2 regions of the Sneathiella aquimaris genome follow, and region 2 is predicted to be linked to the other one. Evidence: riboswitches for the same ligand, from Rfam matches in the RefSeq annotation. Region 2 holds a riboswitch; the other holds the start of a gene.
The links. Region 2 has a riboswitch for cobalamin ahead of OIR97_RS04280 (energy-coupling factor ABC transporter permease). Riboswitches for the same ligand answer to the same signal wherever they lie in the genome.

Region 1 (4,418 bases), 1.2 Mb from region 2:
TTCCTGGGATCTTGTATTTGAAGGGACCTTGTATAAAACGGTCAGCGCACGGGCCCTGTGGGACGAAATCATGCGCTCCACCTATGCCTTTGCTGAACCGGGGGTCATCTTTATCGATCGGATCAATCGGCGTAACAACCTGCATTATGCGGAAACAATTTCGGGCACCAACCCGTGCGGCGAACAACCTTTGCCACCCTATGGTGCCTGCTTACTTGGCTCTGTCAATCTGACAAAACTTGTCAAAAAACCTTTTGAAACAAGTGCCCATCTGGATCTGGAGCAATTGGACAGCCTTGTTCGCACAGCAATTCGTATGATGGATAATGTGATTGATGTGTCTGGTTTTCCGTTGGAACAGCAAGCACAGGAAGCCAATGCAAAACGCCGGATTGGTCTGGGTATTACCGGGTTGGCCGATGCCTTGATCATGTGCGGCATACGCTATGGATCAGATGAGGCCGTTTCCATAACCCGCCAATGGATGGCGGCCATTCGGCGGTCCGCCTACCTTGCCTCTACCGATCTGGCCAAAGAAAAAGGCGCGTTTCCTCTCTTCGACAAAGACCAGTATCTGGCCGGGGAAACCGTTCAGGAACTTGATGCAGACATTCAGGACGCTCTTAAAAAGCATGGTATTCGAAACGCACTTCTGACCTCCATCGCCCCCACAGGAACCATTTCCCTGCTGGCCAATAATATCTCCAGTGGATTGGAACCTGTCTTCAGTTTTTCATATACCCGGAATGTCCTGATGCCGGATGGCACCCGCAAGGCCGAAGAGGTTACGGACTATGCGCTCAGGTTATTCCGAAGGTTGAAGGGCGAAAATGTACCGCTTCCCGATTATTTTGTGGACGCGCAGATTCTAAAGCCGATGGATCATGTCAAAATGCAGGCGGCCGTTCAGGAGTTTGTTGATAGTTCCATCTCGAAAACCATTAATTGCCCGGAAGATATCAGCTTTGAGCATTTCAAGGATATTTACTTGAAAGCCTATGAAACCGGCTGCAAGGGCTGCACCACGTACCGCCCCAACGACATCACGGGCGCCGTTCTGGAAACCAGCAAAACAGAGGAAAACCAATCGCAATCCTCGCTACCTCTGGAGGAACCAACACCCCGGCCAAAAGACAGTTTTGAAGCCGGCGGTATTGTTTACATGACCCGCCCGCTTGACCGCCCCGGCACTCTGCCCGGCCAGACTTATAAATTGAAGTGGCCGGAAAGCAATCATGCAATGTATATCACCCTGAACGATGTTATTCAGGATGGTCGGCGCCGACCCTTTGAAATCTTCATCAATTCCAAAAATGTCGAGCATTTCGCCTGGACAGTGGCTCTGACGCGAATGATCTCAGCCGTTTTCCGGCGTGGCGGTGATGTCAGTTTCGTCGTTGAGGAATTGAAGGCTGTTTTCGACCCCCGCGGTGGTGCCTGGATGCAAGGGCGCTATGTGCCTTCACTACTGGCTGCCATTGGAGATGTGGTTGAAACCCATCTTGTTCAAATTGGTTTCTTACCGGATCCGGCCAAACGGGATCCGGAAACAAACTCAAAACGACAAAGCGTCGGCAGTTCCCAAATGCAGGATCGAACCGGTCTACAACGGCAATGCCCCGAATGCGGTGAAGCGTCCTTAATCAAGAGTGAGGGCTGTGATACCTGTGCTTCCTGCGGATTTTCAAAATGTAGCTAGCGGTCCGACAAAGATGTCCGCCCTTTGTCCTTGTTTTCAGAAAATAACCGTGCGCATATTAAGGCGTCTGGTGCCCGCGTTGTCGGGAGAATCGGGAATCCGGTGATACTCCGGAACGTGCCCAACGCTGTGATGGTGATGGTTAGGGAAATACCACTGGAGCAATCCGGGAAGGCCCATCAACCAAACGACCCTTAGTCAGAAGACCGGCCAGACACCATAGCCCTACTGCGTGGACAGCAGAACGGGTGTCTTTGCAAGTTGTTGGGGATCGAACAATGAAAGAACACATCATGCTGACGGATGCAGACCGTTTTACCACGGAAGAACGGGATGCGGTTTATAAAGCTATCTTCACGCGGCGGGATGTCCGGGATCAGTTTTTACCCAAAGAAATACCGGACGATGTTTTACAACGGATTTTACTGGCCGCTCATCACGCACCCTCTGTTGGATTCATGCAGCCATGGAACTTTATTTTAATCCGCGACCAACAGAATCGGAATCGGATCTGGCAGGCCTTTTCAAAAGCAAATGATGAAGCTGCCTTAATGTTCACCGGCGAGAAAAAATCAAAATATCAATCCCTGAAGCTGGAAGGCATTCGAAAAGCGCCGATCAATATCTGTATCACCTGTGATCGAAGCCGCGGCGGCAAGGTGGTTTTGGGCCGTACCCATAACCAGAATATGGATGTTTACAGCACCGTTTGCGCGATACAAAATCTGTGGCTGGCGGCGCGGGCTGAAGGTATTGGCGTTGGTTGGGTCAGTATCTTTCACGATTCCGACCTTAAATCACTTCTGGATATCCCCGAAGACATTGAAATCGTTGGATATCTATGCCTTGGATATGTGGATGAGCTTTATTCCCAGCCAGAGCTGGAAGCAAAAGGCTGGCGAAAACGGTTATTGTTAGACGATCTGATCTTTGAAGAAAGCTGGCAGGAAAATTCGCCGGATACACCAAAATAAATAATTAATCCTTAAATCAGAAAGCTCTAAGATATGCAAAAACTGCATAGGTGAAGTGCCATAATTCTGAATCTCATTTCGAAAGAACTGTCTTATATGTCGGTCATCGAATTTAGTGAGGATTGAGCGATGACTGTCTTACCATTTAATACATCCTATAATGCCGCTGAAGAAATTCAACGGGCTGTTCTTTTTGTTGTCATTCGTGCTGAAAAGCTGGTTGATGCCTTTCAACAGCAACGTCGTTACAGAAAGACAGTAAACGCCCTGAATTCACTGGACAGTCGTTGTCTTGCAGATATTGGTCTGGATAAAGCGGATATCGAGCCAGTCGCAAAATCACTGTTCAAATAGGGAGCACAGGGACAGATTCCCCCCCTTTTGTCTGTCCCCACCCTGTTTGTTTTGAAAACACCCTCACGCATTTTTGGCTGGGGGTGTTTTTTTGTCTGCAAACATGCCGCCCTAGCCTTCAACCAAAGCCAAAATCTTATGCAACGGGCCGTCTGCAATACCGAATTCGTCCAAATGATCTACGGTGCTTTTCAGATAATCCCGATTGGGACCACCGCGGCCTGACGCCGACGCAATAATACGCGCCGCTTCTTCTATCGTTGGGCGGCCACAATATTGTTCATGCTTTGGATCCGCAACAAAAGTCAGCGCTGTCACCCTTTCATCTCGATCCAGCAGTTTTAACTGCACCATCTTGGGGACATATACGCGCGTGACCATTTCCCGCCGGTATAAATAATCGATCACAGGCTCCCGGATATCGGACGGGCACAGAATTGCTTTTCCTCGGCAGGAACCACCCGAGTCCAGCCCCAAAACCAAACCCGGTTTTTCTCGGGTTCCACGGTGCACAACCGAAGAGACGCAAAAAGACCGATGATATCCATACACCTGTGCATCTGCCGTCCCTTTGTGATCAAATCCCGGCCGCCACATCAAAGAGCCGTAGCCAAATATCCACAAATCCTCTCCTTCTGGTAAGTCAGGAAGCGGATGATCAACCGGCGGCAGGTCCGGTTCTATTACAAGGTCATATTTACGCATCAAGAAGCCGTTCTGGGTTTAATATTCACAAGAGCCACCCCAACAATTGTTATTCCCATTCCAAGAAGGGAAACAAATGCCAGGCGTTCGTCAAATAATAGGAAAGCAACGACAGCCGTACAAGGTGGCACAAGATAGAAAAGACTTGAGACATTAGCCGCCGCTCCATTTCTGAGGAGAATGTAAAGCAGACTGACAGCCCCCAAAGAAAGAACAAAGACCAACCAGGCTAAAGCGAACACCAGCTCCCCGCTCCAGACAATGATACGGTCTTCCAAGAGAAACGACATGCCCACAAAATAGGCCGTTGCAACAATGAACTGGATGAAATTACCGCTCTTCAGGCTCATGCCGGAGCAATATTTTTTCTGGTATAGGGTGCCAAAAGATATGGATAACAAAGCCAAAAAACTAAGACCAATGGCGAAAACAGACCCCTCCCCCAGTGACAGTTTTTCCGCGACGACCAGAAAGACGCCAAGCAAACCGAATAATAGCCCCGCCCATTGTATCCGGCTTACTTTTTCAGAAAGTAGAATTCCGGCCATCGCTCCGACAATAAGCGGCTGAATTCCGACAATAAGGGCCGATGTTCCTGCCGGAACACCCAATCCAATTGACCAGAAGACGAACCCCAGATATCCCCCATGCATCAGCAGGCCGGCAAATCCGATATGCCCCCAATC
Region 2 (4,418 bases):
TCGAAAAACCATAGGAGAAACAAGGCTTATTCGCTATCACAAGCTGATGGATGGCGTGTCAGCGTTGATTATGTTGATTTTTGCAATCGTTATCATGAACGGCATCGGTCTTCATGCCTTTGATGATATGGACGCATTTGTTGAGAACTTGAGCGCGGCCCTATTTGCCAACTGGGGTATACATTTGCTGTTTCTCATTGTCTTCGTGGCCTCAAGGAAAATTTCAAAACCGAGGAATAGCCTCATTTCACCAACCCAAGGCGCCGTCGCTCTAATGGCTGGCAACCGCAACGCCGCCCTCTTTCTCGCGACGTTTCCCCCCGAAACCGTGACATCTCTTCTCCTGTTTATTGCGCTGGCTCAGTTTCCAATATACTTAACCCCGCTTGCATCAACTCCTTTGTATGGATGGCTAACAAAATACAAAGAAAGCCCACCCTCTCCGTCAACACCAACCAAGATTTAAGGATCGCTGATACGCCCTAAAAAACAGAAGATTGAGGGTCAAGTCCGGCGAAGAATGTAAATATCCATCACCCAACCATTCACTTCACGCGCTTTATTTCGCTGTTCGATAATTTGGTCCCCCATCTCTTCCAGCGGCCCGGACAGGGTTATTTCTTTATCCATTCCCACATAGGCACCCCACCATATGGACAGCGCCTCTTCCGTCAAAAACTGAAATGAATTTTCACCGTCCAGCATAACAACAACGGTTTCAACATCCTTTGGCCAGCCCCGCTCCCTTAACTGCCGTCCAGTGGTCACCAGAAAAGGTTCGGCCAGTTCATTAAGCGGAATATTGTGGGATGCCGTCAGGCCTTGTATTGCCGTAATGCCCGGAACCACCTCAATCTTGATCAGTGTCTGCGACTGAAGGCGAGACGCTATTCGAAGGCTGCTGTCATACAATCCGGGATCGCCCCAGATCAAAAAGGCCGCCTTGCCGGCTGTCCCGACTTCAGCTTGAAGCACATGCAGCCAGATTTTAGCAATTTCATCATGCCAGGCGTTTACTCTTTCCTGATAATCCACAATTTCCGGATTACGAACAGGCAGATCAAACTCAATAATTCTTGTTGCAGGATTATCGAGAATATCGGCAAGAATACCTCTGCGGACTTCCGCCAGCTCATCTTTTTTCTTTCCCTTACGGGGTATCAGGATTGCATCCATTTGATTTAGGACACGCACAGCCTGAAGAGTTAGATGTTCTGGATTTCCGGTCCCAATGCCAACAAGCGATAATTCTAGCATACTGTCCCCATAAAAAAGGCGGCCTTAACACGATAAGGCCGCCTCAACATTCAATGATGTCTTATAAATCAGGCGCCGTTGTGAAGACGATCTGTAACCATTCCACCATTTGCAAAATTACGGCTTGCTTTTGCGATTGCCAAAACAGCCAAATCAGCAAGAGGTTCAATCAGGATCACAGTCATATAGGCTGCGCCAAAGGTTGTAACACCGGTTAAGGTTTCTGCCGTAAATCCAGATCCGTAAAGGGCCCAGAAAGTCACCCAGGCAACAATGCCGCCTTGGTAGGCAGTCGACAATGCGAATGTCTGTTTGTAAGTGAGGTCGACATAAGCGGTATCTGGCGCAATGATGCGTTTCGCAAGATACTGAAGACCAAATAGCGGAACCAGCAATGTCGTCAGGTTCATGCCGTATTGTGGCAAATCAAACGGTGCAAAGAAGAGACCCTGTATCAACAGACCGAAGGCCAGTCCAAACGCAGCAGGAGCCGCTCCCAAGATCAGAAACAATGTTGATCCAAGAATAAAATGAACTTCCGAAACGCCAACCGGGTAATGTGGCAAAACTTCGAAGAATGAGAAAACCAGCGCAGTGGCGGCGGCACTTCGACCGATCAAAGAGACGGGCCCTTGTTTTTTTATTGTGTCCCATGCGAATTTCAAGCCAACACCAATGGCGCCAACGGCAGTCGCGTAACTCAGGGCAATTTTTGTACTGTCTACTATTCCAGGTTCGATATGCATTTTTTTCTCCTCTCCGTCCACCCGACGGTATGGGTACAGTTTCAGTTAGTGGCCGGTATCCTGACTCATGATCTTTGCTGGTCATCCCCTTCCCAGCCTTAAAAAGGCCAGTGGTATCTGAAAACCAACCATCACCTACAGTCGCGGGGGCGGTTGAGGCTTTGAATGCCTGAAATAGGTCCATCCGATCCTCATTCCCGTTTCATTCCCGAATGCTTTGCACACACTTTGGAAACCACGTGATAACTACTCTTCGTATCAACTAAAAATATGAGACGCAAGAATATTCGCACGCATCTGGGGGTCGCCAGCCGACGTCAGACGATCTCTTCCGGCCAGTTTCCTTTAAGGACATGCGGCAATCCGGCAACCGCCAGTATGGCTGTGTCACTCAATTTGGCGATATCCTGATGAAGCCAACCGGCCAAATCACAATATTGACGGGTCAGTTTTTCCATTGGAATCACGCCCATATTCGTTTCGTTACTCACCAGGATAAGATGTTTATCGGAATGCGATCCTTTTAAGTCAGAAATCAGAGACAAAAATGATCGTTTTTCTGTCTCCAGTTGTTCGCTGTCTTCAGTGAACAACAGATTACTAAGCCATAGGGTCAGGCAGTCCACCAACACAATATCCGATATTTCAAACCCCTTGCCAATGGCCTGCGCCAGTTTGGTCGGCTCCTCTAGGCACACCCAATGGGAGGGCCTCTGCTCTTTATGGCGCTCTATTCGGGTTGTCATTTCTTCATCAAACGCAGTTGCTGTTGCGATATAGCAGACATTTTTACCCAGAAAATCAGCAAGCCTTTCGGCCAAGCCACTTTTGCCTGACCGTGCGCCTCCCAGAATAAAATGAAGTTTCATACCCGATGCCTCAAAACACAAAATGAATGCTGAAGAATGTAAAGGATATGCAGCCCGCGCAACAGGCCTTATAACAAATATGTTACGCTTCTTCTTGTTACGGAATTGAATTTATGGATATCGCCCACCTGATCGACGGCATTACTCCCGTCTCACTGAAAAATTTGCCGCAGATCCAGGCAAATATTGATCAGAAGACAAAACCTCCCGGGTCACTTGGAAAACTGGAAACGCTTGCGGCGACATTGGCGAAAATTCAGGGTAGCAAAAAAGTAACCATCAATCATCCCATGATGCTGGTTTTTGCCGCAGATCATGGCCTTGCGGCACAGGGTGTCAGCATTGCCGGCAGTGAAGTCACGCAACAGATGGTGGCGAACTTTCTTAATGGCGGCGCAGCGATCAACGTCTTTTGCAAAGCCAACGATATGGCCTTCAAGGTTATTGATGCAGGTATCAAATTTCCGTTGAAAGGAATGGCCGACCTGATCGATCAATCGGCCGGGCTCGGCACCAATGATATCAGTTCTACAAGCGCCATGAGCGAGGACCAACTCGAATTCTGTCTGACCAAGGGCTCTCATATTGCCAGTCTTCAGATAAAAGCCGGAAGCAATGTCATCGGCTTTGGTGAAATGGGTATTGGTAACACCTCGACCGCAGCGGCGGTCTGTGCTGCGGCGCTGAATGAAACCGCGGAAAAAATGGTGGGCCGCGGAACAGGCATCACTGACGAGCAATTACGCCGAAAAACGGCATTGGTATCAGAGGCAGTATCCCGTGTCACAAGCGAAGACCCTGTGGTGATCCTGCAGGAACTGGGCGGTTTTGAAATTGCGCAGATATGCGGTGCCATGCTGGAATGTGCAAAGAACAAAACGGTCATTCTAGTAGATGGTTTCATCGTTACAGCCTCCGCCCTTCTTGCCTGTATGATGGCCCCCGCCGCACGGGACTATATGATCTTCTCGCATGCATCGCAGGAACAGGGGCATAAAATGGTTCTGGACGCGCTGAAAGCCGACCCTCTCCTTGATCTTGAAATGAGGTTGGGAGAAGGTAGCGGCGCGGCCCTTGCTTTGCCACTTTTAAGGGCGGCTGGTGCCTTCTATAATGACATGGCAACCTTTGAGAGTGCGCAGGTAACCGTTTAAAGACACCGAAGCATACAGGTACCCTATTGATGAAGCACATATTTTACCAACAGATCAATTTGTTCTTCATTGCCCTTGGGTTTTTCAGCCGCATTCCGATTCCAAAATCGGTAACCTTTAAAGCTGAATATCTCAATCAGGCCAGTCGTTATTTCACGTTGGTGGGCTGGTGTCTGGGACTACTTGTAACCGGCCTGTACTTGTTGCTCGACATTTTTTTTCCTCAGTCGGTGAGCATATTCCTGTGTATAAGCGTTGGCTTGCTACTCACAGGGGCCTTTCACGAAGACGGATTGGCAGACACATTCGACGGTTTCTATGGGGGGCACACCAAGGCCGATAAATTACGGATAATGAAAGACAGTCGGCTTGGCACCTACGGTGCGGCTGCC

Region 1: linked by a shared signal. The riboswitch ahead of bluB (5,6-dimethylbenzimidazole synthase) and the one ahead of OIR97_RS04280 (energy-coupling factor ABC transporter permease) in region 2 are both predicted to bind cobalamin.

Annotation. Positions count from the first base shown of each region.
Region 1 is NZ_CP112881.1:3,662,873-3,667,290, forward strand. Features, by position in the region: gene OIR97_RS17295 (adenosylcobalamin-dependent ribonucleoside-diphosphate reductase) at 1-1,699, shown strand, start outside; cobalamin riboswitch at 1,751-1,928, shown strand; gene bluB (5,6-dimethylbenzimidazole synthase) at 1,978-2,673, shown strand; gene OIR97_RS17305 (DUF1127 domain-containing protein) at 2,803-3,027, shown strand; gene OIR97_RS17310 (gamma-glutamylcyclotransferase) at 3,139-3,732, opposite strand; gene OIR97_RS17315 (DMT family transporter) at 3,732-4,418, opposite strand, start outside.
Region 2 is NZ_CP112881.1:926,306-930,723, reverse strand. Features, by position in the region: gene OIR97_RS04290 (hypothetical protein) at 1-466, shown strand, start outside; gene cobF (precorrin-6A synthase (deacetylating)) at 505-1,257, opposite strand; gene OIR97_RS04280 (energy-coupling factor ABC transporter permease) at 1,326-2,003, opposite strand; cobalamin riboswitch at 2,037-2,258, opposite strand; gene cobU (bifunctional adenosylcobinamide kinase/adenosylcobinamide-phosphate guanylyltransferase) at 2,321-2,872, opposite strand; gene cobT (nicotinate-nucleotide--dimethylbenzimidazole phosphoribosyltransferase) at 2,986-4,026, shown strand; gene OIR97_RS04265 (adenosylcobinamide-GDP ribazoletransferase) at 4,056-4,418, shown strand, end outside.